3 regions of the Pseudoxanthomonas sp. LjRoot125 genome follow, and region 2 is predicted to be linked to each of the others. Evidence: riboswitches for the same ligand, from Rfam matches in the RefSeq annotation. Region 2 holds a riboswitch; each other region holds the start of a gene.

Region 1 (9,348 bases), 500 kb from region 2:
TACGCCGACGGTGCGCCGAGCAGGCGGTTGACCTCGCCGTGCGAGAGGTCCTCCGGCAGCACTTCCATCGTCACGCCCAGCGCCCGTGCCTTTTCCGCCATCGCGCGGCCTTGGGGGCAGGCGTCCTTGCGGCGCGAGGAACAGACGAACAGCATCGGCACCGCATCTCGGCTGAGCTGGTGATAGGGCGAGGCGGCGATCCACTCATCACGATCCTTGCCGAACGCACGATCGTAGATGCCGGGCAGCGGCGGTTTCTGCATCGTCTGCGGAACGTCGAGCGCGCCGCTGTCGAGCGAGACCACGCCACGCGGTCGGGCGGCACCTGCTTCCCGCCACATCGTGGACGACGCCCCCACCAGCGCGGCGAGGTGCGCCCCGGCCGAGTGGCCCATCAGCATCACGTTTGCCGCATCGGCGTTCCATGACGGCGCGCGCTTCTGCACGTCGGCCAGCGCGCGCGCCACATCGCGGGCTTGGTCGATCGGCGCGGTGTCGGGGCGCATGCGGTAGTTGATCGAGACCAGCACATAGCCTTTCGGCAACCAGTACGCCGCCTTGTTCTCGACCACGCCCGGGTTGTCCTTGTTGCCGTTGGCCCACCCGCCGCCATGCACGAACAGGATCACCGGCGCGCGGTGCGGTTGCGCGGGAAGATAGACATCGTAGCGTTGGCGTGGATCGATGCCGTAGGACACATCGCGAACGGTGCGCGCACCGGCCGGCAGCGTCGGCGCACGCGCCGCAGGTTGGCGCGACGCATCGCGCATCTCCTGCAGGCGCTCGCGGAAGGTCTGCGCGGCCAGCGGCAGCACGGCGAACAAGGCGCAGGCCAGCAGGCCGGCACGGAACAGCGTCTTCATCGCATCTCCTCGTCGGGACGTACGGTTCAACCCGCGCGCAGCACCAGCTGCGCACGCAGGCCGTGGGGCGTGTTCGGCAACAGGCGCAGTTCGCCGCCGTGCTGGCGCGCCACGCGGTCGACGATCGGCAGGCCCAGCCCGCTGCCGCCGCCCGTCTGGTCGTGGACGAAAGGCTGGCGCGCGCGCTCGGCCGCTTCGGCGGAAAGGCCGGGGCCACCGTCGGCCACCTCGACCACCCATGCCGGTCCTTCTGCCCACAGCTGCAGCGACAACGGCAACGCGCCATGCCGCTCAGCGTTGACCAGCAGGTTCTCGACCGCGCGCAGCAGCGCCATCGGCTTGCCCGGCAGCAGCGCGTGCTCCGGCATCGCCACGCGCCAGCCCTTGGAGGCGGCGGCGACCGCGTGGCGGCAGATCGCGGCGAGGTCGACGGTCTCGCTGCCCTCGTCGCGGCCATCACGCGCGAACGCGATGAACTGGCCGAGGATGGCGTCCATCTCGGCGATGTCGCGATGCATGCTGCGAGTCAGTTCCGGATCGGTGTCCGGCACCATCTCCAGGGCGAACTGCAGGCGCGTCAGCGGCGTGCGCAGGTCATGCGAGATGCCGGCCAGCAGCAGCGCGCGTTCTTCCGCGGCGGCGCGCACGTCGCGACTGGCTTCGCCCAGCGCCTGCGCGAGGTCCCGCACTTCACGCGGGCCGCGCGCATGCACCGGCGGCGGCGCATCGCCCCGCACGATGGCCGGCGCGGCGGCGGCGAGCTGGCGTAGCGGTTGCACGAGCCGACGGGCGAAATACGCCGCGGCCAGCCAGACCAGCACCACGCAGCCCACCAGCATAAGCACCGAGAAGCGGCGCATGCCGGTGCCGGGGCGGTCATAGGCGAACGACACCCACAGCGCTTCCCGGGTGGCGGGCTTCAGCCAGATCACCCGCAAGCCGCGGCCCGCCTCCATCCGCAGTTCGCGACCAGCACCCAGGGTCCCTGTGGCCTGCTCGCGGAGTTCACGCAGCAACGGCGCGAAGCGCGGTCGCGCGGCGGTGGGGGGCGTGCTGCGGACCTCCAGCCCGGCCTCACGCAACTGCGCGACCGTGCGCGCATGCGGCTGGTGTTGATCGAGTGCTTCGACCACCTCGGCGAAGCCCTGCATCGCCCGCAGCAACTGGTCGGCGGCAGGCCGCGTGGCGAGCTCGCGGCCGAGCAGGAGCGCCAGCACGCCGGCACCGGCGAGCACGAGCGCGATCACCAGCACGAGCTGGCCGAACACGCTGCGCGGCAGCGGCGACCTCATGGCGTGGCCTCCGGCGGCACGAACACATAGCCCACGCCCCACACGGTCTGGATCAGGCGCGGCTGGCGCGGATCGTCTTCCAGCAGGCGGCGCAGGCGCGCGATGGTCACGTCCATGCTGCGCTCGAAAGCCTCGTGCTCGCGGCCGCGCGCCAGGCTCATCAGGCGGTCGCGGCTGAGCGGCTGGCGCGGATGCCGCAGCAGCACCGACAACACCGCGAACTCGCCGCTGGTCAGCCGCAGCAGCGCACCGTCGCGGGTGAGTTCGCGCCGGCCCAGGTCGAGCGTGAAAGTCCCGAACACCACCTCGCCGCCGTCGGCCTGCGGCGCGCCGGGCACCGGACGCGTACGTCGCAGCACCGAACGGATGCGCGCCAGCAGCTCGCGCGGGTTCACCGGCTTGGGCACGTAGTCGTCGGCGCCGATTTCGAGCCCGATGATGCGATCGATCTCATCGCCCTTCGCCGTCAGCATCACGATCGGCGTCGCGTCGCCCTGGCCGCGCAGGCGGCGGCACAGCTCCAGACCGTTCTCGCCGGGCAGCATCAGGTCGAGCACGATCAGGTCGAAGTGACCGCGGTCCAGCGCCTGCCGCATCTGCGCGCCGTCGCCGGCGCCGCGCACGTCGAAGCCCTGCGATTGCAGGTAGCGCTGCAGCAGCTCGCGCAAGCGCACGTCGTCGTCGACCAGCAGCACACGGGGCAGGGCGTCTTCCATGGAGCCACTATCGCCCGCCGCCGCGACGCCCGGCAAACCCCGCCGACGGCCTGTTTGTAAGCAGATGTTTCGAACGCGGCCGGCAGACACATCTGCTGTCAACCGCGACACACCTGCCCGCGTTGCCCGCCCTACCGTGGCCCTGCCGCTGCTTCCCCGTGCGGCCATCCCGCACCCCAATGAGGATTCCGCCATGAGCAAGACCCCGCTCCTGATCGCCGCCACCTTCGCCCTGTGCGCCACCACCCTGTTCGCCGATCCTGCCGAAGCCCGCGAGCGCAGCCGCGCCGTGCAGCGCACCGCCCAGGGCGGCAGCGTCGCCACCGAACGCAGCAACGCGCGCTTCGACAGCCAGCGCCAGCGAACCTGGCAGGCCGACGGCCAGGGCAATGCGAGCGCCACGCGCAGCGGCAGCATCAGCGGTGCCAACGGCGGCAATGCTGGTTACGAAGGCAGCGCCTACCGCAACGCCGATGGCAGCGCCGGTCGCCAGGGCAGCGCGTACGCGAACGGCCCCAACGGCGGCAGCGCCAGCACCGCCGGCGGCATCAGCCGCGATGCGGACGGCAACGTGACCGGCGCGCGCAGCACCACTGCCACCGGTGCGAACGGCAACCACTACAACGGCAGCACCACGGTGTCCGGCGGCACGGTGTCGCACACCGGCACCTGCACCAATGCCAGCGGCGAGACGATCGCCTGTCCGCGCGGCCACTGAGGACCGCTTCTTTTCCGCAGGCGCGGCGGCATGGCACCCCCTATGCCGCATGGATGCATTCCCGCGCCGTCGCGCCTGCGCCTTTCCTTCCTTCCCCGGAGATTCCCAATGTCCCGATCCGTCCTGCTTCCCCTCGCCACCGCGATGTCCGTCTTCGCGCTGGTCGCCCCCGCCCATGCGCAGCAGCGCACCCTGACCGACGAACAGAAAGCCACGCTGCAGGAGCGCCTGAAAGCCGCCGACGCCAACGGCGACGGCCTGATCGACAAGGCCGAGGCCGACGCCAAGCTGCCGCGCATCGCCAAGCGTTTCGACACCCTGGATGCGAACGGCGACGGCAAACTGTCGCCGGACGAACTGCGCGCGGCGGGCCAGAAAATGGCCGAGCGGCGCGGGCAATAAGGCGGCGCCGTGGACGGCATGCGCGCCTTCGCCGGACTGCCGCTGCTGGTGTTCGCATTGATCGCGGCGGTGGAGGCCGCGTGGCTGGTGCGTCGCGGTCGCCGCTACGACTGGAAAGGCTACTGGGCATCGCTTGGCGACGCCGCCGGGCGCGCCGTGCTCGGCCTGCTGATCCAGGGCGGCGTGGTCGGCGTGCTGCTGTTCGCCATCTGGGAGTTCCGCGTGACCACGATCGCGATGGACCAAGCGTGGCACTGGATCGCGCTGTTCCTCGGCCAGGAGCTCTGCTACTACGCGATGCACCGTGCCGACCACCGCGTGCGGTGGTTCTGGCTGAACCATTCGGTGCACCACTCGGCCGAGCAGTACAACCTGTCCACCGCCTACCGCCTCGGCTGGACCGGCAAGCTTACCGGCGCGGCGGTGTTCTTCGGCCCGCTGGTGTGGCTGGGCTTTCCGGTGCCGTACGTGGTCGGTGCGCTGGCGGCGAACCTGCTCTACCAGTACTGGCTGCACACCGAGCTGGTGCCGCGGCTGCCGCGCGCCATCGAGTTCGTCTTCAACACGCCCTCGCACCATCGCGTGCACCACGCCAGCAATCCGGAATACCTGGACTGCAACTACGGCGGCGTGCTGATCGTGTTCGACCGGCTGTTCGGCACGTGCCGCGAGGAACGGCCCGGCGTGCCGATCCGCTACGGTCTGGTCGAGCCGGTACGCAGCTACAACCCGGTGACTATCGTCCTGCATGCCTGGGTGAAACTGGGCCGCGACCTGCGGCGCGCGCGCGGGATGCGCGACGTGGCGCGGACGCTGTTCGGTCCGCCGGGACACGTGCCGGGGACGGACACGAGGCGCTGAAACTGGCCCGCACGCGCGCGGCCGGCGACAATACGCACCCCCGGCGGCCCCACGCCGCCCGCACGCCTAATCCCATGACCGCCTTCGTTTCGCCCGACCGCATCCGCGGCCTGTTCGCCCAGGCCATGTCCGACATGTACCGCGCCGAGGTGCCGCTGTACGGCGACCTGATCACGCTGGTCGGCGACATCAACACCGACACACAGCGCCGCGACCCCGCCCTCGCCCAACGGCTGCGGCGCACCGGCGAGACCGAGCGCCTGGACCTGGAGCGCCACGGCGCGATCCGCGTGGGCACGCCGGCCGAACTGGCGATGCTGGGCCGCGTGTTCGCGCTGATGGGCATGCACCCGGTGGGCTATTACGACCTCACCGTGGCCGGTGTGCCGGTGCATGCCACCGCGTTCCGTCCGCTGACCGAGGCCGCGCTGGCCGCCAACCCGTTCCGCATCTTCACCTCGCTGCTGCGGCTGGAACTGATCGCCGACGCCGCGCTGCGCGCCGAGGCCGAAGCGATCCTGGCCCGCCGCGACATCTTCACCCCCGATGCGCGCGCGCTGGTCGCGCAAGCCGAACGGGACGGCGGACTGGACGACGCCGATGCGCAGCGCTTCGTCGCCGAAGTGCTGGAAACCTTCCGCTGGCATGGCGATGCGACCGTCTCGCTGGAGACCTACCACGCGCTGCACGGCCTGCACCGCCTGGTGGCCGACGTGGTCAGCTTCCGCGGCCCGCACATCAACCACCTCACCCCGCGCACGCTGGACATCGACGCCGCGCAGGCCGCGATGCTGGAACGCGGCATCCAGGCCAAGGCGCTGATCGAAGGCCCGCCGCGCCGCGCCGTGCCGATCCTGCTGCGCCAGACCAGCTTCAAGGCGCTGGAAGAGGAAGTCGCCTTCCCCGACGCCACCGGCACGCTGGTGCCCGGCAGCCACAGCGCGCGCTTCGGCGAGATCGAGCAGCGCGGCCTGGCGCTGACCCCGGCCGGGCGTGAGTTGTACGACCGCCTGCTCGCGCAGGTGCGCCAGGCGGGCGGCGCCGGCAATACGTCGGCCGACTATCCGCAGCGACTGGCGGCGGCGTTCGCGGCGTTCCCGGATGACGAGACCACGCTGCGCCGCGAAGGCCTGGGCTACTTCCGCTACCGCCTGACCGATGCCGGCGACGCCCTGCCCGCGGCCGAACGCGCGGCGATGACGCCGGATGCGCTGGTCGGTGCCGGCCTCGCGGTCGTCGATCCGATCGTCTACGAGGACTTCCTGCCGGTCAGCGCGGCGGGCATCTTCCAGTCCAACCTCGGTGGCGGCGAACAGCGCGCCTACGACGCCCACGCCAACCAGGACGCGTTCGAAACCGCACTCGGCGCGAAGATCCACGACCCGTTCGCCCTGTATGCGCAGGCGCAGGACGCGTCGATCGCAGCGCTGCAGGCCTGATGCCCACGCTGGAACCGTGAAACCCGCATCGCGTCGACATCGGCTGTTCCACACAACATTTGGTGTTGACGCCTCCGGGACCCCCCACTATCTTGTGGCCGTCGGTTCCGGTGGCCGCAAGCCACGGGATTAAAACGGGAAGCCGGTGACGCGTTCGCGCCACTCCGGCACTGCCCCGCAGCGGTAATTGGGAACGAACCCGCCACCAGCACTGGGGCCTTGCCCTGGGAAGCGGCGGACGTAGGAAGAAGGCTCGCCCTTCGCGCCCATGAGTCCGAAGACCTGCCGACAGCCGCGCGTTGCACACCGCGCGGTGCCGGCCGCGGAATCTCCGGGGGGAGAGGGCTGGCGAAGCAGGGCACGCCGGTCTTCCGTCCGCGCGATCTCGCCTCCTGCGACGCCGCTTCCCCACTGTGATCCTCCATCCGGCCTTGCGCTGCCCCGCGAGGGACGGGCCGCCGCGTGCACCACGCATGGAGGAATCTCGTGACCCAGATCGACAGCGCCGTCGCCGACGCCGGCACCACCCCGTCCCAGAAGGACGCGTTCTCGCTGACCCCGCCGCCCACCGCCACCGCGATGAGCGTGACCAAGCGCAACGGCGGCCGCGAGCCGGTGGACCTCAACAAGATCGTGCGCGCCGTGCAGCGCAATTGCGAAGGCCTGCACGCCATCGATCCGATGCGCGTGGCCACCCGCACCATCTCCGGCCTGTACGACGGCGCCAGCACGCGCGAACTGGACGAACTGTCGATCCGCACGGCCGCGCTGCTGACCGGCGAGGAACCCGAATACAGCCGCCTGGCCGCGCGCCTGCTGGCCGGTTACATCGCCAAGGAAGTGACCGGCCAGGAGATCCACGCGTTCTCGCAGTCGGTGACGCGCGGCCACGAGGTCGGCCTGATCAACGACCGCCTGCTGAACTTCGTGCAGACCAACGCACGCAAGCTCAACGATGCACTGGACGCCTCGCTGGACCTGCACTTCGACTACTTCGGCCTGCGCACGCTGTACGACCGCTACCTGCTGCGCCACCCGCACACCCGCAAGGTGATCGAAACGCCGCAGCAGTTCTTCCTGCGCATCGCCTGCGCGCTGAGCGAGGACGTGCCGGAGGCGCTGGCGCTGTACCGCCGCATGGGCAACCTGGACTACCTGCCCAGCTCGCCGACGCTGTTCAACAGCGGCACCACGCACGAGCAGCTGTCATCGTGCTTCCTGCTCGATTCGCCGCAGGACACGCTGGAATCCATCTACGCCAAGTACGGCGACATCGCCCAGCTGAGCAAGTTCAGCGGCGGCATCGGCGTGAGCTACACGCGCGTGCGTTCGCGCGGCTCGCTGATCAAGTCCACCAACGGCCACAGCAACGGCATCGTGCCGTGGCTGAAGACGCTGGATTCCTCGGTCGCGGCGGTCAACCAGGGCGGCAAGCGCAAGGGCGCGGCCTGCGTGTACCTGGAAACCTGGCATGCGGACATCGAGGACTTCCTCGAACTGCGCGACAACACCGGCGATGAAGCCCGCCGCACCCACAACCTCAACCTGGCCAACTGGGTGCCGGACCTCTTCATGAAGCGCGTCGAGGCCGACCAGGAATGGTCGCTGTTCGATCCGCGCGTGGTGCCGGAACTGACCGACCTGTACGGCGCCGCCTTCGAGCTGGCCTACACGCAGGCCGAAGCGCAGGGCAAGGCGATGAAGACCACGTCCGCCCGCAAGCTGTACGGCCGGATGATGCGCACGCTGGCCGAGACCGGCAACGGCTGGATGACGTTCAAGGACAAGTGCAACGCGGCCAGCAACCAGACGCTCCGCGCGGGCAACGTCATCCACCTGTCGAACCTGTGCACCGAGATCCTCGAGGTCACCTCGGCGGAAGAGACCGCCGTGTGCAACCTGGGCTCGATCAACCTGGGCCGCCACTTCGATGACGATGGTTGGTTCGATTTCGACAAGCTCGCCGAAACCGTCCGCCTGGCCGTGCGCCAGCTGGACCGCGTGATCGACCTGAACTTCTATCCGATCGAGACCGCGCGCCGCGGCAACCTGCGCTGGCGCCCGGTCGGCCTGGGCTGCATGGGCCTGCAGGACGTGTTCTTCAAGCTACGCCTGCCGTTCGACAGCGCCGAAGCGCGCGCGCTGTCGGCGAAGATCGCCGAGACCATCTACTTCCATGCGCTGGAAACGTCGGTGGAGCTGGCGCAGGAACGCGGCCGCCATCCGTCGTTCGCCGACACCCGCGCGGCCAACGGCGAACTGCAGTTCGACGCCTGGAACATTACGCCGGAGAACGTCGAGCGCTGGGACGCCCTGCGTGCGCGCATCAAGGAACATGGCCTGCGCAACTCGCTGCTCATCGCCATTGCGCCGACCGCGACGATCGCCTCGATCGCCGGCTGCTACGAGTGCGTGGAGCCGCAGGTGTCCAACCTGTTCAAGCGCGAAACGCTGTCGGGCGACTTCCTGCAGGTCAACCGCTACCTGGTGGACGAGCTGAAGAAGCTCGGCCTGTGGACGCCGGAGACGCGCGATGCGATCAAGTTGTCCGAAGGCTCCATCCAGGGCATCGCGCAGATCCCGGAGACGCTGCAGCAGGTCTACCGCACCGCGTGGGAACTGCCGATGCGCTCGCTGATCGACATGGCGGCCGGCCGCGGCGCCTTCATCGACCAGTCGGCATCGCTCAACCTGTTCATGGAAAGCCCGAACATCGGCGCAATGTCGTCCATGTACATGTACGCATGGAAGCAGGGCATCAAGACCACCTACTACCTGCGCTCGCGCCCGGCGACGAAGATCGCCAAGACCACGGTCAGCACGGCCGCCGCCGCCGCGCCAAAGCGGGAATACACGCCCACCGAAGCCATCGCCTGCTCGCTGGAGAACCCGGAAGCCTGCGAGGCCTGCCAGTAACGCCTCTCCCACGTCGGTATTCCCGACGGATCACGGCACAGGGACGTGCCGGGCGCACGGATGCGCCACTCCCTCATTCATGGCGCGCCGTCGCCGACGGCGTGCCGCACAGGAAACACCATGTCCGCCCAACCCAAGCAG
Region 2 (9,348 bases):
ATCATCGTCAGCGCCCAGTGCAATTCCTCGCCGCCGCCGGCGAAGACGATGTCCTGGCGGCCGGCGCGGATCAGGTCCGCCGCCGCGCCGATGCAGTGCGCGGAGGTCGCGCAGGCCGCGGAGATCGAATAGCTGACGCCCTTGATCTTGAACGCGGTGGCCAGCGTCGCCGACACCGTCGAGCACATCGTGCGCGGGACCATGTACGGGCCGACCTTGCGGATGCCGCGTGCGCGCAGCAGGTCGGCCGCTTCGATCTGCCATTCGGCCGAACCACCGCCGGAACCGGCGATCAGGCCGGTGCGCGGCTGGCTGACCAGTGCCTCGTCCAAGCCGGCATCGGCGATCGCATCGCGCAGCGCGATGTGCGCGAACGCGGCCGCGTCGCCCATGAAGCGCTTCTGCTTGCGGTCGATCTGCGCGTCGAGGTCGATCTCGGGCGCGCCGCCGACCTGGCTGCGGAAACCGAGCTCGGCGTACTGCGGGATATGGCGGATGCCGGAGCGGCCTTCGCGCAACGCGGCCGACACGGTGTCCGCGTCGTTGCCCAGGCAGGAGGTGATGCCCAGGCCGGTGATGACGACACGGCGCATCAGAAGCTCTCCGTCGACGTGAACAGGCCCACGCGCAGGTCGCGCGCGGTGTAGATCTCGCGGCCGTCGACCAGCATGCGGCCATCGGCCACCGCCAGCACCAGCTTGCGGTTGACCACGCGGCTGATGTCGATCTCGTAGCTCACGCGCTTGGCGGTGGGCAGCACTTGGCCGGTGAACTTCACTTCGCCGGAGCCGAGCGCGCGACCACGGCCGGGCGCGCCGATCCAGGTGAGGAAGAAACCGGTGAGCTGCCACATCGCATCCAGGCCCAGGCAGCCGGGCATCACCGGATCGCCGAGGAAGTGGCACTGGAAGAACCACAGGTCCGGACGGATATCGAGTTCGGCGCGCACCATGCCCTTGCCATGCGTGCCGCCGTCCTGGCGGATCTCGGTGATGCGATCGAACATCAGCATCGGGTCGTTCGGGAGACGGCCGCTGTCGGGGCCGAAGAGTTCACCGCGCGCGCTGGCCAGCAGCTGTTCGCGCGAGAAGGAAGCGGGGGCGTTCATTGCGTCGTCCGTTCTGCGAAGGCGCAAATAATGCACACATGTGCATACGCTTGTCTTGATGCAAATCAACCGGGTTTTTCCATACGCCGGCGTACCATCGTGGAAGTGCAATTTCGGCAAGGGTTTCACGCGATCCGCCCGCATCTCCACACGCGTGCGTATCCAACGCGCATGCATCCATGCGATCGCGTACGGCCGCCGATATCATCGCGTGATGCGCAAGATCATCCACATCGACATGGACGCGTTCTACGCGTCGGTGGAGCAGCGCGACGATCCGTCGCTGCGCGGGCGACCCGTGGTCGTGGCCTGGCGCGGCGAGCGCTCGGTGGTGTGTGCGGCGTCCTACGAAGCGCGCGTGTTCGGCGTGCGCTCGGCGATGCCGGCGATTCGCGCGGAGCGGTTGTGCCCGCAGGCGGTGTTCGTGCCGCCCGATTTCATCCGCTACAAGGCGGTGTCGCGGCAGGTGCGCGAGATCTTCTTCCGTCATACCGACCTGGTCGAACCGCTCTCGCTGGACGAGGCCTACCTCGACGTCACCGCGCCGAAGACCGACCTGCCGACGGCCACCGCCGTGGCCGAGACCATCCGCGCGCAGATCCGCGAAGAAACGCAGCTGACCGCCTCGGCCGGCGTGGCGCCGAACAAGTTCCTCGCCAAGATCGCCTCGGACTGGCGCAAGCCGGATGGCCAGTTCGTCCTGCGTCCGCACCAGGTGGAGGCGTTCCTGACGCCACTGCCGGTGGAGCGCATCCCGGGCGTCGGCAAGGTGATGCAGGGGCGCTTGAATGCGGATGGCATCCGTACCGTCGGCGACCTGCGCCTTCACCCGCAACACGAGCTGGAAGCGCGCTACGGCAGCTTCGGCGGCAGCCTGTACCGGCGCGCGCGCGGCATCGACGAGCGGCCTGTCGAACCGGACCAGCCGGTGCAGTCGATCTCCTCCGAAGACACCTTCGCCACCGACCTGCTGTTGTCGGAACTGGAACCGCACATCGTCCGCATCGCGGAAAAGGCATGGCAGGCCAGCCGCAAGACCGAGCGCGTGGGCCGCACAGTGGTGCTGAAGCTGAAGACCTCCCAGTTCCGCATCCTCACCCGCAGCTTCACGCCGGAATCGCCGCCGTCCTCCGCGCAGGACTTCATCGATATCGCCCTGGCGCTGCGCGAGCGCGTCGACCTGCCGGGCGCCACCCGCTACCGACTGGTGGGCGTGGGGCTGTCGGGGTTCCGGGATCGGGATGAGATGGCGACCCAGCCTGGCTTGTTCGACGGAGCGGAGTTGGCTGCCGGTTGAGCCGAAAAAAAGCCCGGCAATGCCGGGCTTCTTCCTGTCGCGTGCCGCCGTCGAATTACTCGGTCGGCTGGTAGCGCAAGCTCAGGCCGTAGGTGCGGCCGGCCTGGTTGTACCAGGCGACGGTTTCGTACTCGCGGTCGAACACGTTGCCCACCTTCGCTTGCAGCGTCCATGCCGGCGCGATGGCGTACTCCAGGCGCAGATCCAGCGTGCTGTAGCCGCCCAGGCGGACCGTGTTGGCCAGATTGTCGTAGCGCTCGCCTGCGGCGTTGAACGTCAGGCCGGTGCGGAACGCGCCGAACGCGCGATCCACGTCGACGCGCGCGGTGTTGCGCGGACGGCGTGCCAGCAGGTTGTCGTCGTTGAAGCCGGCCGACCGATTGCGCGGATCGGTGTGGCTCAGCTGGGTGGCGATGTCGAAGCCTGCCACCGCGACGTCGACGGTGAACTCCGCGCCGCGGATGCGGGCTTCGTCGATGTTGTTGGGCAGGAAGATCGCCGCGTCGTAGGAGATCAGCTGGTCCACCTTGTTCTGGTAGACGTTGAACGTCCAGTTCCAGGTGTCCGCGTACTGCGCGATGCCGAGGTTGACGCTCTCGGACTCTTCCGGCTTCAGGTCCGGATTGCCGAAGAACGGGTAGTACAGGTCGTTGAAGCTCGGCGCCTTGAAGCCCGTGGCCACGCTGGCGGTCAGCTTCAGGCCGTTACCGAAGCCGAACCCGTAGCCCAGGCTGCCGGTGGTGTGGTTGCCGAACTGCTCGTTGTCGTCGTTGCGGACGCTGGCCTGCAGCTGGTGCGCGCCGAAGCGGCCCTGGTATTCGACGAAGCCGGCCAGGTTGTCGCGCTGGGTGACGTCGAAGTCGGTGGCGCTTTCCACCTTGTCGTCCTGCCAGTCGATGCCGGCGGTCAGCAGCTGGTTGGCGGCCACGGCGAAGTCGCCCTGCGCCGACGCCACGTAGCGACGCGTCTCGAAGTAACCGGACGGCACGTCATCGTGGAAGTCGTCGGACTTGTCGTCGTTGCGGCCCAGGCTCAGCAGCAGGTTGACCTTGTCGCTCGGCGCGTAGCGCAGCTTGGTGCCCAGCACCTGCTGCACGGTTTCGGATCGGTTGGTGAAGCTGCCGTCGAACTCGCTCTCGCCGTCGGCGCGCAGCGCGTTGGCTTCCAGCGTCAGCGTATCGGTGAACGAGTAACCGCCGCGCAGGTTGGCCGAGGTATTACGGTAGCCGTCGCGGTCGGGTTCGTCGGCGAAGCAGCCGGCACCGAACGGGTTCGCGGCATCCCCGCTGGTGCCGCGGCAGGCGTTGAAGCCGTCGGTGCGCGTGTGCGCCACGTCGGCGCCGAACCAGCCGCGGCCGATGCCGCCGCCGATACCGGCGCTGGCTTCACGCGTACTGTCGCTGCCCACGCCGATGCGGAAGTTCGGCCGCACCTTGCCGGTGTTGCGGCGGGTGAACACCTGGATCACGCCGCCGATGGCTTCGGAGCCCCACAGGCTCGAGCGCGGACCGCGCACGATCTCGACGCGATCGATCTGGTCGATCGGCAGGTCCTGCAATGCCGGCAGGCCGGCGGTCGCCGAGCCCATGCGCACGCCATCCACGAGCACCAGCACGTGGTCGGATTCGGCACCGCGCAGATTGAGCGTGGTGATCTTGCCCGCGCCGCCCTGGTTGGCGATCGAGATGCCGGCGCGTCCCTGCAGCAGTTCGCCCAGCGAGCGCGCCTGGCTGCGCTGGATCGCGTCGCGGCCGATCACCTGCGCGGGAACCAGGCTGTCTTCGACGGCCACTTCCGTGCGCGTGCCGGAGACGATGATCTCGTCGAGGTTGGTGGCCTCCTGCGCCTGCGCTGCAGCGGGCAGCGCCATCGCGACCGCGAGGGCCAGCAGGGAAGGGGAGGAAAAAGTACGGCTTTGCATCGGAACAACTCCATCGCGCGCCCCGCGCGCATTCTTCGGCGTGGAGTCGCGATGGAAAGGGATGCGGAGCGGACAGCGCAGGCGAAGCGGCGCGGCACGCCGCGACGCCCTCCGCATCGCAACCAGTGGACTCCCAGGCCGGTCTCCGGGCTTGCGAACGAGTGCAGGGCACTCCGCCGTGGCGCCTTCCCATGCGTCGTGGACGCACAGTGGCCGATGCCGCGGCTGTCTTCGCCTACCGTTGCGGGGGCAGCGCCGGAATGCCGCCGTGGGGCGGGTCACCGGCTTCCCGTTTCAACCCGGCACGAGGCGCGGGTCACCTGAAAGCGCGCGCAGTATACGGGAAGCGCTCGCGTCGCCGTCAGGCGCGCGGTCGCCGCGGGCGATCAGTCGTCGCCGCGCGAGTCGAACAGGTTCAGGGACGGGCCCGTGTCTTCTTCCTGCTCGGTGTGGGTCGTCGTCACCGGGCCGGCGGCAGGGCGGCCACGCGGTGGCGGCAGCAAGGCCGCGGCCGCGTCGTAGGCCACCAGTAGTTCGCCGCGGCGCGCTTCGGGCAACTGCTGCCAGTGGCAATCCAGCAGGGCGCCTTCCAGCGCATACAGCAGGTTGAGACTCGGGCGGAACCCCGCACGCTTGACCCGGATGAAGGCCTCGACCGCGCCAACCGACTCCAGGTCCTCCTGCGTGCGCAGGCCGACCTGGCGGAGCCAGGCGGCGGACTTGGGGCCGATGTTGCGCAGCTTGGTGCCTGTCATGTCAGCGAATCCAGGAAAATGGCGGCGATGCGTTCCATGCCTTCCTGGTCGTCCGCATCGAACCGGGCCAGGCGGGGGCTGTCCAGGTCGAGCACGCCGACGAGTTCGCCCCCTTTCACCAGCGGGACCACCAATTCCGAGCGCGATGCGGAATCGCAGGCGATGTGGCCCGGGAAGGCGTCCACATCGTCCACGCGCTGGGTCTGGTGGGTGCGTGCGGCGGCTCCGCAGACCCCCTTGTCCAACGGGATCCGCACGCAGGCTGGTAAGCCTTGGAACGGACCGACCACCAATTCCCGGCCATCGAAGAAGTAGAAACCCACCCAGTTGAAGTCCGGAAGGGCGTGGTAGACCAGTGCGGCCAGGTTGGCGGCATTGGCGATCCGGTCCGGTTCGCCAGCCAGCAGGGCGCGCGCCTGTTCGACCAGCTGCGCGTATTGTTCCGGCTTGCTGCCGGTGAGCGTTTGGGAGGCGAATGACATGCCGTCGATTCTACTCCCGGCACTTCGCGGCGGCCCGATATGATGCATTCCATCGGCAGGCCTGACGGGGAGACGGGTAGGCATGAGCGCAGGTGAAGACGAGGCCAGCTGGCGCGGCCATGGGGTGACGCGGCTCGAGGCGTTCGTGGATGCGGCCTTCGCGTTCGCGGTGACCCTGCTGGTGATCTCGGTGGACAGCATCCCGGACAGCATCGGCGCGCTGCTGCAGGCGCTGAAGAACGTGCCGGCGTTCGCCGCCAGCTTCGCGATGGTGGCGATGTTCTGGTATGCGCACGTGCGCTGGAGCCGTCGCTACCGCCTCGGCAGCGTGCCCGCCACCTTGCTCAGCCTGCTGCTGGTGTTCCTGGTGCTGGTCTACGTGTATCCGCTGCGCCTGTTGCTGGGCACCTTCTTCGCCTGGATCACCGGCGGCTGGTTGCCGATGCCGCTGAACGACGCCAACGGGGCGCGCCCATTGGCCTTCATGTTCACCTTTTACGGGTTGGCGTTCGCGTCGATGTCGGCCTGCATCGGCGGCCTGTACGCGCTGGCGTGGCGTGCGCGTGCGCGCCTGGAGTTGGATGGAGAGGCCGCCGCCAACGCCGCGGGCGAGTTCGCTTCGCATGCGTATTTCGTCCTGGTCGGGCTGCTGTCGGTGCTGATCGCCGGCCTGCTGACCGAAGACTCGCGCTCGTGGCAGGTCGCGCTGCCGGGCAGCGTGTACTTCCTGCTCTCGTTCACCGGCCTGCTCCACGTGGCGGGACAGCGCTGGGGCGCGCGTCGCTGGCCGGCACGCGCGGAGGATTGAGGCGATGGACAGGCTGTTCGTCACCGGCACCGATACCGGCGTGGGCAAGACCGTCGCCAGCGCCGCGCTGCTGCATGCGTTCCGCGCACGTGGCCTGTGCGCGGTGGGCATGAAGCCGGTCGCCAGCGGCTGCGAACGTATGCCCGATGGCTGGCGCAATGAAGATGCGCTGGCCCTGCAGGCCGCCAGCGATCCGGTGCCGCCCTACGAGGACGTCAATCCCTACGCCCTGCCCGCGCCGCTGGCGCCGGAGATCGCCGCGCGCGATGCGGGCGTGGACGTGCAACTGGGTGTGCTGGTGTCCGCGTTCGAACGCCTGCATCCGCTGGCCGACATGGTGCTGGTGGAAGGTGTCGGCGGCTGGGCCGCGCCGCTGACGGCCACGCTCGACCAGCGGCACCTGGTCGAACAGCTGCGCCTGCCGGTGGTGCTGGTGGTCGGCATGCGCCTGGGGTGCATCAACCATGCGCGGCTCAGCGCGCGCGCGATCCAGGACGACGGCGCGCGGCTGGTGGGCTGGATCGCGAACGAAGTCGACCCCGACATGGCGCGCCGCGACGAAAACTTCGCCCTGCTGTCGGCGCGCATGCCCGTGCCTTGTTGGGGACGGTTGCCGCATGCCCCGGGTGCGCAGGCCCAGGCGCTGGCGACGTCCCTCGCGTTGCCCTGATCGCGGACAATAAAAAACCCGGCAGCGTGGGGGCTGCCGGGTCGGGCTTGCGCGGAGGGAGGGGAGGGCCGCGCAATAACCGGTTGAAGCGGGCTTACTTGGCCTTCGCGGCCTTGGTCGCCTTGGCCACGGAGGCCTGGACGTTGTCGGTCGCGGTTTCGAACTGGGTCTTCACCAGCTGGCCGAAGGCTTCACCGGTCTTCAGGCTCAGGCCGAACACTTCCTGGCTGGCGGCGACGACGCGCTCGGCGTTGTCCTTGGCGACCTGCAGGCCCTTCGGCCACAGATTCTTGTAACCGTCGAGATCACGGGTCTCGGCCAGCTCGCCGAAGAAGGCGGTGGTGGCGTCGACGTTCTTTTCGAAGGTCTTCAGCTGCACGCCGAACACCGTCTCGGCGCTTTCCAGGGCCAGGCGGTTCGCACGGGCCGCAGCGGCCGCGAACTGGTGCGTGAACTGGCTGAAGCTTTCGTTGAATTGCGTGGTCATGGCGTGCTCCTAAAAGGGGATTTCCATCTGTTGCGGCGCAGCATAGAGGGATCCATGTTGCAGCGCAATAACCGGCGTATGGAAATCCGACGAACGGTCAGGAGCCGTTAAAAATCAAACGCTTGTATGGCGTGGTCTGGAACCGGTTCCAGCGCTCAGGGGCCGGTATAGCGGCAGCCGGAAGTGCAGGTTTCATGCACCACGACGGCGCTTAGCAGCGGCAGCACCGGCTTGGCCTGGTCCCAGATCCACGTGGCCAGCTGCTCGCTGGTGGGGTTGTCCAGGCCCGGGATGTCGTTGAGGTAGTGATGGTCCAGCCGGTCGTAGATCGGCTGGAAGGCCGTCTTCACGTCGGCGAAGTCCATCACCCAGCCGGCGCGCGGGTCGATCGGCCCGGACAGGTGCAGCTCGATGCGGAACGAATGTCCATGCAGGCGCGCGCACTTGTGGCCGTCCGGTACGTGCGGCAGGCGGTGTGCGGCTTCGACGGTGAAGACCTTGAAGATGTCCATGCGGCGGATCCTGGAGCGTGGAAGCGCGCGGCACCGCCGAGGGTGCCGCGCGCAGGGTGCAGCTTAGCGGGCCGGGCGCGACTGGCCCTGGCGGGCGCCACCGGGGCGACCGTCGCGGCGCTGGCCGCCGTGCTTCTTCGGGCCGGCATGCGCGTGGCGCGGCGCATCGCCGTGCGGGCGACGCGCGTGCTTCTGCGGGCCGTTGCGGCGCGGGGTGCGCTCGCCGCCCGGCAGGTCGGCCTTGCCCGGCGCGCTGTTGCCCCAGCGGATCGGCGTCTGCGGCTCGAAGCCCGGCACGTCGCGCAGGTCCACGTCGCGGCCCAGCATGCGCACGATGGCGCGCAGGTACTTGGCTTCATCCTGCGCCACCAACGAGATCGCTTCGCCGGTCGAGCCGTTGCGGCCGGTGCGGCCGATGCGGTGCACGTAGTCCTCGGCCACCATCGGCAGGTCGAAGTTGATCACCTGCGGCAGTTGGTCGATGTCGATGCCACGCGCGGCGATGTCGGTGGCGACCAGCACGTTGATGCGGCCGGCCTTGAAGTCGCTGAGCGCGCGCTGGCGCGCACCCTGCGACTTGTTGCCGTGGATCGCCGCGGTCTTGATGCCGCTCTTGTCCAGGAACGTGGCCAGCTTGTCGCTGCCGTGCTTGGTGCGGGCGAACACCAGCGTCTGCACGCGGCTGTCCTTGGCCAGCAGGTGCAGCAGCAGGTCGCGCTTTCGGCTGCCATCGACCGGATGCACGCGGTGGGTGATGGTCTCGGCCACCGTGTTCTTCGGCGTGACCTGGATCTGCTTCGGGTCGTGCATGAACTCCAGCGCCAGCTCGCGGATCGGATCGGCGAAGGTCGCGGAGAACAGCATGGTCTGGCGGTTCTGGCGGGGCAGCTTGGCGAGGATGCGCTTGATCGACGGCAGGAAGCCCATGTCGAGCATGCGGTCGGCTTCGTCCAGCACCAGGATCTCGATGCCCGACAGGTCCACGCTACGGCGTTCGAGGTGGTCGATCAGGCGGCCCGGGCAGGCGATCACGAGATCCACGCCACGGCGCAGCGCGTCCAGCTGGTTGCCCATGCCGACGCCGCCGTAGATGGTGGTGCTGGGGATGCGCAGGTACTTGCCGTAGCTACGCAGGCTGTCGTGCACCTGCACGGCCAGTTCGCGGGTGGGGGTCAGCACGAGGGCGCGCGGCTTGCGCGGGCCGCCCCGCTGCACTTCCTGCGGGGTGGTGGCCAGGTACTGGATCAGCGGCAGGCCGAACGCGGCAGTCTTGCCGGTGCCGGTCTGGGCGCCCGCCAGCAGGTCGTG
Region 3 (9,348 bases), 490 kb from region 2:
CGTAGGGCGGGCCTTGGCCCGCCGCCATGCTGCGACGATCAGGCCGCCTGTGCCTGGTCGCCGCGCAGCGCCCGCGCTGCCGCCACCATCCGTTCCAGTGCGGTACGTACCTCCGGCCAGCCGCGGGTCTTCAGTCCGCAGTCCGGATTGACCCAGATCTGTTCCGGCGCCAGCACGGCGCGCGCGCGCTCCAGCAGGTCGATCATCTCGCCACCGGTGGGGATGCGCGGCGAATGGATGTCGTACACGCCCGGCCCGATCTCGTTGGGATAGCGGAACTTCACGAACGCCTCCAGCAACTCCATGCGCGAGCGCGAGGTCTCGATAGAGATGACGTCCGCATCCATCGCGGCGACGGCCTCGATGATGTCGTTGAACTCCGAGTAGCACATGTGAGTATGGATCTGGGTGTCGTCCCGCACGCCGGAAGCGCTGATGCGGAAGCATTCCACGGCCCAAGCCAGGTAGGCGGCCCAGTCCGCGCGACGCAGCGGCAGGCCCTCGCGCAGCGCGGGTTCGTCGATCTGGATCACGCCGATGCCGGCGGCTTCCAGGTCCAGTACTTCATCGCGCAGCGCCAGCGCGATCTGCCGGCAGGTCTGCGCACGCGCCTGGTCGTCGCGCACGAACGACCACTGCAGCACCGTGACCGGCCCGGTCAGCATGCCTTTCATCGGCCGGTCGGTCAGCGACTGCGCGTACTGCGACCAGCGCACCGTCATCGGTGCGGGACGCGATACGTCGCCGTAGATGACCGGCGGCTTCACGCAGCGCGAGCCGTAGCTCTGCACCCAGCCGTTCTTGGTGAAGGCGAAGCCGTCCAGCTGCTCGCCGAAGTACTCCACCATGTCGTTGCGCTCGAACTCGCCATGCACCAGCACGTCGATGCCGATCTCTTCCTGGATGCGCACGCAACGCGCGATCTCGGCTTCGAGGAAGGCGTCGTACGCGGCGTCGGACAGCTTGCCGCCCTTGTGCCGGGCACGCGCATCGCGCACCTCGTGGGTCTGCGGGAACGAGCCGATCGTCGTGGTCGGGAACGACGGTAGCGCGAAGCGCGCCTGCTGGGCCGCGCGCCGCTGCGGGTACGGCGCGTCGCGATCAATGTCGGCGGCTTCGGGTGACGCCAATCTCGCTGCGACGGCCGGCCGGTGCACGCGCGCGGACTGGCGACGCGATTCGATGCGGTCGCGTGCCACTGCCAGCCCGGCATCGGCCGCGCGCGGGTTGCGCAAGGCATCGGCCAGCAGACGCAGTTCCTCGATCTTCTGCCGCGCGAAGGCCAGCCACGATTTGAGATCGGACGGCAGCGCCTTCTCGCCGGTGACGTCCACCGGCACATGCAGCAGCGAGCACGACGGCGCCAGCCACAGGTGGCCCAGGTCCAGGTGGCCCTGCGCGTACTTGGCCAGGATCAGCGCGTTGTCCAGGTTCGTGCGCCAGATGTTGCGTCCGTCCACCAGGCCCACCGAGAGCACGCGCGCTTTCGGCCATTGCTTCAGCACGTCGTCCAACTGCTCCTTGCCGCGCACCAGGTCCACGTGCAGGCCATCGACCGGAAGCGCGCACGCCAGCGGCAGCTGCGCATCAAGGCGGCCGAAATACGTCGCCAGCAACAGGCGCGGACGGATCGTTTTCGCCAGCACGGCGTACGCGCGCAGGTAGGCAGCGCGCGTGGCGTCGTCCAGGTCCAGCACCAGGCAGGGCTCATCCACCTGCACCCAGTCCGCGCCGGCGGCGTGCAACTTTGCCAGCAACTCGGCATAGACCGGCAGCAAGCGGTCGAGCAGGGCGAGACGATCGCTGCCATCCACGGTTTTGGCCAGCAGCAGGAAACTCACCGGTCCCAGCAGCACCGGCCGTGCGGCATGGCCGGCGGCGCGCGCTTCGAGGAACTCGGCCACCGGCTTGTCGCCGCGCAGGCGGAACTCCTGGCCTGCGTGCAGTTCCGGCACGAGGTAGTGGTAGTTGGTATCGAACCACTTGGTCATCTCCAGCGCGCGCAGGTCCACGCCGTCCTTCTGCAGGCCGCGCGCGAGCGCGAAGTAGCCGGCGAGCGGATCGGCATCCGCCAGTACGCGGTAGTCGTCGGGAATCGCATCGAGCAGGAAGGCGGTATCGAGTACGTGGTCGTACAACGCGAAGTCGTTGCAGGGCACGACGTCGGCGCCGGCATCGCGCTGCAGTTGCCAATGACGATGGCGCAGTTCGCGTGCGGTGTCGTGCAGGTCGGCGGCGGTGGTGTCGCCGCGCCAGTAGCTTTCCAGGGCGGTCTTGAGTTCGCGCTTCGCGCCGATGCGCGGGAAGCCGAGGGTGGTAACGGTGGTCATGGTGCGTGTCCTCATGCGTGGCGGATGAGGAACGAAGGAACCGCGCGCCAGGCCAGGGCCCGCCACGCCAGCGACCTTCGCCCCCGCGGGCGAGCCGGAGTGCCGGAAGGAAGCGGCGCAGGAGGACGCGTCCGCTCGCGAAGAAGGACGCAGGCTCCGGCCGCTCCCCCTCGGAAGCTCCAGGTCAGGCGGAAGACGGTCGTGTCTTCCGGCCAGGGCAGGTCTTCGGGCTCATGGACGGGCGCGTGTGCGCTGGCCTACTTCCCGCCGCTTCCCGGTCCGCGAGGACCAGTGCTGTTGGCGAGGTTCGTTTCCAAATACCGCTGCGGGGCAGCGCCGGAATAGGCCCATGGAACAGGCCGCACCGGCTTCCCTTTTAATTCCATCGCTTCATTGGGATGAAGCGATGGAAACCTTGGCGAGGCGAACGTTACCCGCGCCCGCGGGGAGCGTCAAGCACGCCTCTACGTCCTGCCGTTCCGTTAGAGTCCCGCCATGGACACGGCCGATAGGTGGAAGGTGGCGGCTCTGGCAGCGGTCGCGTTGCTCGGGGCCGCGTGGCTCGTGGACTTGCTGCTGCTTTCCCACTATCGGCACCAGGACTACACCGGTGATTGCGGTCCCGGCGCAGCGAGCGTCAAGGTGGACCTAATCGGGGGATACGAAGGTTCCTCGAACGAGCGCGGAGCGCCGTACTACATGCGTCTGATACTCAGGGGAGACGATGCGCGCGCGCTGGTGGGGCCACGACTGGTTTCTGCCAGGACCGGACGGAGCCTTGAACTGCCGGACATGGCGCGTGGCGAAGTATCTGGCGCCCACGAAGGCGAGATCCCCACGGTCTGGCTCTCCCGGGATTTCTCGATTCCCTATGAACACCATCTCTTCGCGGGCACGATGGAAGCCGCCGGCGGACGACCGACACTCGCTCTTGTGTGTCGGCTGGTGCCCACGCCGACAGAGGAGTGGCGCGTTCCCGTGCTCGACATGCTGATGAGCGTTTGACGCGGCGCCCTCTCGCAGAAGCGGGAGGGGGTTGGGGCGTTCGTTCGTCCTCCTTGTTCAAGCCTCTCGTGGATTCCTCTCCGATGCCACCCGTCGCGTCGCCGCCTTCTCCCTCACGCCGTCGCTGGTTGAACACCCTTGCCGCTGCGCCGCTTGCCGCCATGGCGTGGCCGCGTCTGGCCTCCGCCGCCGCCTGCGACGACGCCGCGAACTGGATCCCGCCCGATGCCTTCCTCGCCGACCTGCCGCGACTGATGCAGGCGCTGCGCGTGCCCGCCATCGGCATGGCCGTCGTCGAGCGCGGCGAAGTCGTGTGGTCGCGCAACCTTGGCGTGCTGAATGCAGAGACACGGGCGCCCGCGGCGGACGACACGCTGTTCGAGGATGCCTCGCTCAGCAAGCCGGTGTTCGCCTACCTGGTGCTGCAACTGGCCGACCAGGGCGTGATCGATCTCGATGCACCGCTGGTGCGCTATCGGCGGATGGACTACCTGGCCGACCACCCGTGGGTGGACCTCGTCACCGCGCGCGACGTGCTGCGCCATTCCACCGGCATGCCGAACTGGCGCAAGGACCCAGCCCACGAGAAGCTCGTGCCGGCGGTGAAGCCCGGCACGCGCATCGACTATTCGGGCGAAGCGATCTTCTGGTTGCAGCTGGTGGTGGAGACGCTGACCGGCGAGAGCCTGGATGCGTCGATGCAGCGCCTGCTGTTCGGCCCGGCCGGCATGCGTGACAGCAGCTACACATGGAGCAAGGCGCTCGCAGCGCGCTCGGTGTACGGCCATCGCGCCGTGGAGGACGAGGAAGTCGGCATGCCGCCGCAGATGCTGCGCGACACCTGGAACGCGGCGCAGACCGTCGCGGACCGCTGGGGCAAGCCGCTGTCCGCCTGGCGTTACGAAGACGCCGAGCGCGCACTGCCCGAAGTGCAAGCCATCACGCCTAAGGGCCTGGTGAACTGGCCCGGCGACATCCTCGCCAACGCGGCGGCCAGCCTGCGCACCACGCCGGTGGACTACGCGCGATTCATGGCGCTGATGGTGCGCACGTCGCGTGCGCCATGGCAGATCAGCGAGGCCACGCGCACGGCAATGCTCACCAAGCAGATCGACGTGCCCGGCCGCTGGACCGACAAGGGCCTGGGTTGGAACCTCGAAACCACGCCACGCGGCCCGGTGTTCTACCACTCGGGCAGCAACGGCAACATCTTCAAGAATTTCGCCCTCGGCGATGCGCGCGGCCAGCGCGCGCTGGTCGCGCTGACCAACGGCGGCAGCGGCAACGTGCTGTACCGGCGCGTGGTGCGCGCCGCGACGGGACACGACTTGCTGGCGTTCGACCTATAGGCCCTGGAACACGAATGGCTCCGCGGGCTTGAAATCCTTCACCGCGTTGCCGGCGAAGACATTGCGCTGGTCCTGTCCCAGGTCCAGCCGCAGCACCTTGCCGGTCTCCTTCGAGAAATCGACGTCCTTGAGGTCCACCCAGAACGTGTTCGGCGTCAGCGCGGATTCGAAGAAGTAGAGCTTGCGTTTGTGGTCGGCGACCGTGCGCCAGCGGGTGGAGGAGATGTTCGGCTCTTCCGGCGTATTGATGCCGAACGGCACCGACGCGTTGCGGATCACGCTGAAGACGCTGGCCAGCGCCTTCACCGGATCTTCGGCCTTGGGAATCGCATTGACGTAGAACGAGGCGCGCGCGAAACGGTCCGACGCTCGGTTGGTGCCCGGCAGCATCACCGTGCCACCGATCTGCTTCCAATAGGCGTTGAGCGCGAGCTGCTGGTCGAACACCGGTGAGTTGGTCATCACCTGGTACTGGCGGCCATGGTGGATCACCTGCTTGCCGTCGATGTACTCGACGATGGCGCTGTCGCCGCTGGCGTCCGACATCGACAGGTGCAGCGTGGTCAGCCGGTCTTCACCCGGGACCTTGTCGGTCACCACGGTGAAAGGCTGCTTGCGCAGCGCATCGACCGCCTCCTTCACCGTGCCGTAGTTGTCCAGCACGTACTGCGCCCAGGCCGCGATGCTCAGGCCGGGACCGCGACCGTCATAGGCGGGATACTCGGATTCGACCAGCCACAACACATTGGCAACCAGGCCGGCCTCGTTCATGCCGTCGGTGGTGGAGACCTCGTAGCCTGTGGCGATCACGCTGCCGTACTTCGAGGTCCACGTCACCGAGTTCGGGCCGGCCTGTCCGCTGCGGGCCATGCCGCGCGGGAAGATCCACAGGTGGGTGGCCACGTCGTTCTTCCAGTCCATCGAACGTGCGGTGATGACGTCCTCGTTGGCACCGAGATAGACCACGCGCGTACAGGCGGCGGCGGGCGGAGCGGCGAGTGATGACAGCAGGGTGGCGGCGAACGCGAGCGGCAATACGAAGCGACGATCCATGACGGTCTCCGTGAAGGCGGGAACAGGCGGTGCGCGACGGCGGCGCCCGCCCTTTATGCCAGCGGGTGTGTTAAACAGCGATCCTCAGCCGCCCCCCGAGATGCTGCCATGGCCATCCCTCTGTCGCCGCACCGTTCGTCCACCCGCGCGCCGCTCCTCGCCCTCCTGGCAATGACCCTCGCCGCCTGCGTCAGCACGCCCGGCCCGCAGGTCGCCGGCAGCGGCACGTGCCGCGATGCTTCGCTCGGCTGGGCCGTAGGCCAACCGGCCGACGAAGCCACGCTGCGCCGCCTGTCCAGCGAAAGCGGTGCGGGCCTCGTCAACCCGATCGGCCCCACCACGGTGGTGAAGCACGACGCGCGCAAGGACCGCCTGCGCGTGTACATCGATGCGAGCAACCGCATCACGGCGGCGCGCTGCGAGTAGTCCTTCGCTCTCCCACGCCATGCGCCGCGACCACATCCTCACGCTGTCCTGCCCGGATACGACCGGCATCGTCTATCGCGTCACCGGGCTGCTGTTCGACGCCGGCTGCAACATCCTCGACGCGCAGCAGTTCGGCGACGAGGAATCCGGCCGCTTCTTCCTGCGCGTGCATTTCGACCTGCCCGACAGCATCACGGCCGAAGCGCTGCATGCGCGCTTCCAGCCGCTCGCCGATACGTTCGCGATGGACTGGCAGCTGCACGACGCGCGCCGCAAGGCGCGGTTGATGGTGCTGGTCAGCAAGCAGGGGCATTGCCTCAACGACCTGCTGTTCCGCGTGCACAGCCGGCAGTTGCCGGTGGAGATCGCCTGCGTGGCGTCCAACCACGCCGACTTCGCGCCGCTCGCCCAATCGTACGGCGTCGCTTTCCACCACCTGCCGGTCTCTGCCGAACACCGCGAAGAGCAGGAGCATCGGATCATCGACCTGGTCGAGCGCGAACGGATCGACCTGGTCGTATTGGCGCGCTACATGCAGATCCTCTCGCCGACGCTGTGCGATGCGCTGGCCGGACGGGCGATCAACATCCACCATAGCTTCCTGCCCAGCTTCAAGGGCGCCAAGCCGTACCACCAGGCGCACGCGCGCGGGGTCAAGATCATCGGCGCGACGGCGCACTACGTCACGCGCGACCTCGATGAAGGTCCGATCATCGAACAGGACGTCGCCCGCGTGGACCATGCGATGACGCCGAAGGAACTGGTGCGGATGGGCAGCGACATCGAATCGCTGGTGCTGGCCCGCGCGGTGCGCCGCCACGTGGAGCACCGCATCCTGCTCAACGGGCACCGGACGGTGGTGTTCCGGTAGGCCTGGCCGGCGTAGGGAGAATCGGTGTGGGAGCGACGTAAGTCGCGAGCTTCTGGTGTTGCCAGAGAAAGAGCTCGCGACTTACGTCGCTCCCACAATCAGCCTTCCTGCCTCGTCTGGAACTCAGCTGCCCACGCGCCGCCTAAGCCCGACCAGCACCGCATACACGACGGCGAGCACCACGACTGCCACGCCGATCGCCGTCCACTCGCGCGTACTCAACGTGGTGAGGATGGCGACCATGCCGACGACCGCCAGGCCGGGCACCAGCGGACCGCCGCGCAGGACGAAGGGCGCACCGCGCTCGCGCAGGTCGGTGCGCTGCGCCCGCCAGGCGGCCACGCAGACCATCACGTACACCAGGCAGACCGCGCCGCCCGAAATCAGCACCAGGGCTTCGAAGCTGCCCACCACCGCCAGCAGGCAGGCGATGCCGGCATGCGTGGCCAGCGCCAGCAGCGGCACGCGATGGTTGGCGCTGACGCGACCGAAGGCCTGCGGCAGGTAGCCATCGCGCCCCAGCGCGAACAGCAGCCGGGACGACCCCAGCAGGTTGCCCAGCAGGAAGCCCGCCATCGAGATGCACGCGGTCACCAGCAGGGCGATGCGCGCCGGATCCCACAACCGGCCCGCGGCTTCGGCGATCGGCACGCTGCTGGTCGCCAGGGCCGGACCCAGCACACCCTGGCAGACGATCTGCAGGCCGAGATACAGCAGCACCACCAGCAGGATGGCGCTCAACGCCGCGCGCGGCACGCTCCGCGAAGGGTCGCGTACTTCGCCGCCGGGAATCAGCGCCGTTTCCACGCCGGAATAGGCGAACACCACCATCACCATCGCCGCGCCCAGCGCGGTCCACGAGGGCACGTCGGCGAAGGCGAAGCTGACGTGCGAGGTATCGACGAAGGCGAGGCCTAGCACCACCAGCAGGAACAACGGCACCAGCTTCAACGTCGCCAGCGTCATCACCGCGCGCGCACCCAGCTTCACGCCGAAGGCATTGAGCGCGTAGATCGCGGCGTACACGCCCAGCAGCAGCAGCGCGCGCGGCAGGGGCGCGTCGAAGACCGGCCACAGACTGGCGACCTGCAGCGACAGCGCCGCGGCGACACCGGCACTGGAGGCCACGTTGCAGATCCACATCAGCGCGCCGGCCAGGAAGCCCGGCAGCGTGCCGAACACCGCGCTGACATAGGTGTAGGGCCCGCCGGTGGCGGAGGCTCGGCTGCCGATGGCGGCAAAACACAACGCCACCGGCACCATCACCAATGCACCGGCCAGCAACGCCAGCGGCGCGGCGGCGCCGACTTGCGCCGACAGCGCCGCAGGCATCTTGAAGATGCCGCCGCCGACGATGATGTTGATGACCGCTGCGGCCAATGCCAGGCTGCCCACCGCGCGCAACAGCGCGGCATCGCCCTGCAGCGGACGGGAAGAAGCGGGGTCGGTATCGCGGGTCATGGGCAGGGGCGCTCTCCAGTGGCCTGCGAGCCTGCCACGCGCGCTGGGCGAATGCGAGCCACGCGCACGCATGCGCTCATGGTGATTCGCCATTGGACGCACGCGCCGCCCGGGCTAGCATCGTGCTCCCCGCCTGTCCCGGATGCCGCCATGCTTCGCGCCCATCGTTTGTTCACCGCCGTGCTCGTCGCCACGGTCTCGCTGGCAGCCACGGACGCAGCGCAGGCACAGGACGCCACGGCTTTCGCGGCGCTGGAGCGCGCGCAGCCCCAGCTCGTGCAGTGGCGGCGCGACCTCCACCAGCATCCCGAACTCGGCGAACAGGAAACCCGCACCGCCAAGCGGGTCGCCGATCATCTGCGCTCGCTGGGCCTCACGGTGCGCACCGGCGTCGGCAAGACCGGCGTGGTCGCCGTGCTGAAAGGCGCAAAGCCCGGCCCACGCATCGCCCTGCGCGCCGACATGGACGCGCTGCCGGTCACCGAACAGACCCACCTGCCCTTCGCCTCGAAGGTGAAAGCCGAGTACCGCGGCCAGCCGGTCGGCGTGATGCACGCCTGCGGCCACGATGCGCACGTCGCGATCCTGATGGGCGTGGCGCAGGCGCTGGTCGCCGCGAAGGACGAACTCGCCGGCGAAGTGATGTTCGTGTTCCAGCCGGCGGAAGAAGGCCCGCCGGTCGCGGGCGCGGTGTTCGGCGCGGCGCTGATGCTGCAGGACGGCGTGTTCAAGGACTTCACCCCCGATGCCGTGTTCGGCCTGCACGTCTGGGCCGGCCTGCCGGTCGGCAGCGTGGGCTACCGCAGCGGTCCGTTGCTCGCCGCGGCGGATGAGTGGTCGCTGGTGGTGAAGG

Evidence for each region. A riboswitch is a leader RNA that binds a small molecule or an ion and turns the genes downstream of it on or off. The one in region 2 is predicted to bind cobalamin.
Region 1: another riboswitch for cobalamin. It lies ahead of ACSION_RS01355 (ribonucleoside-diphosphate reductase subunit alpha); the one in region 2 lies ahead of btuB (TonB-dependent vitamin B12 receptor).
Region 3: another riboswitch for cobalamin. It lies ahead of metE (5-methyltetrahydropteroyltriglutamate--homocysteine S-methyltransferase); the one in region 2 lies ahead of btuB (TonB-dependent vitamin B12 receptor).

Annotation. Positions count from the first base shown of each region.
Region 1 is NZ_CAXUOY020000001.1:279,887-289,234, forward strand. It holds gene ACSION_RS01320 (alpha/beta hydrolase) at 1-863, opposite strand, end outside; gene ACSION_RS01325 (ATP-binding protein) at 890-2,155, opposite strand; gene ompR (osmolarity response regulator transcription factor OmpR) at 2,152-2,871, opposite strand; gene ACSION_RS01335 (hypothetical protein) at 3,065-3,589, shown strand; gene ACSION_RS01340 (hypothetical protein) at 3,698-3,991, shown strand; gene ACSION_RS01345 (sterol desaturase family protein) at 4,010-4,852, shown strand; gene hglS (2-oxoadipate dioxygenase/decarboxylase HglS) at 4,927-6,291, shown strand; cobalamin riboswitch at 6,377-6,595, shown strand; gene ACSION_RS01355 (ribonucleoside-diphosphate reductase subunit alpha) at 6,871-9,207, shown strand; gene ACSION_RS01360 (ribonucleotide-diphosphate reductase subunit beta) at 9,328-9,348, shown strand, end outside.
Region 2 is NZ_CAXUOY020000001.1:781,704-791,051, forward strand. It holds gene fabB (beta-ketoacyl-ACP synthase I) at 1-593, opposite strand, end outside; gene fabA (3-hydroxyacyl-[acyl-carrier-protein] dehydratase FabA) at 593-1,108, opposite strand; gene dinB (DNA polymerase IV) at 1,323-2,405, shown strand; gene btuB (TonB-dependent vitamin B12 receptor) at 2,461-4,326, opposite strand; cobalamin riboswitch at 4,446-4,665, opposite strand; gene ACSION_RS03455 (TfoX/Sxy family protein) at 4,713-5,081, opposite strand; gene ACSION_RS03460 (GAF domain-containing protein) at 5,078-5,563, opposite strand; gene ACSION_RS03465 (TMEM175 family protein) at 5,646-6,371, shown strand; gene bioD (dethiobiotin synthase) at 6,376-7,041, shown strand; gene ACSION_RS03475 (phasin family protein) at 7,136-7,528, opposite strand; gene queD (6-carboxytetrahydropterin synthase QueD) at 7,684-8,040, opposite strand; gene ACSION_RS03485 (DEAD/DEAH box helicase) at 8,104-9,348, opposite strand, start outside.
Region 3 is NZ_CAXUOY020000001.1:290,811-300,158, forward strand. It holds gene ACSION_RS01365 (acyl-CoA thioesterase) at 1-5, shown strand, start outside; gene metE (5-methyltetrahydropteroyltriglutamate--homocysteine S-methyltransferase) at 39-2,330, opposite strand; cobalamin riboswitch at 2,530-2,763, opposite strand; gene ACSION_RS01375 (hypothetical protein) at 2,826-3,335, shown strand; gene ACSION_RS01380 (serine hydrolase domain-containing protein) at 3,497-4,684, shown strand; gene ACSION_RS01385 (linear amide C-N hydrolase) at 4,679-5,737, opposite strand; gene ACSION_RS01390 (hypothetical protein) at 5,858-6,163, shown strand; gene purU (formyltetrahydrofolate deformylase) at 6,183-7,034, shown strand; gene ACSION_RS01400 (APC family permease) at 7,158-8,495, opposite strand; gene ACSION_RS01405 (amidohydrolase) at 8,646-9,348, shown strand, end outside.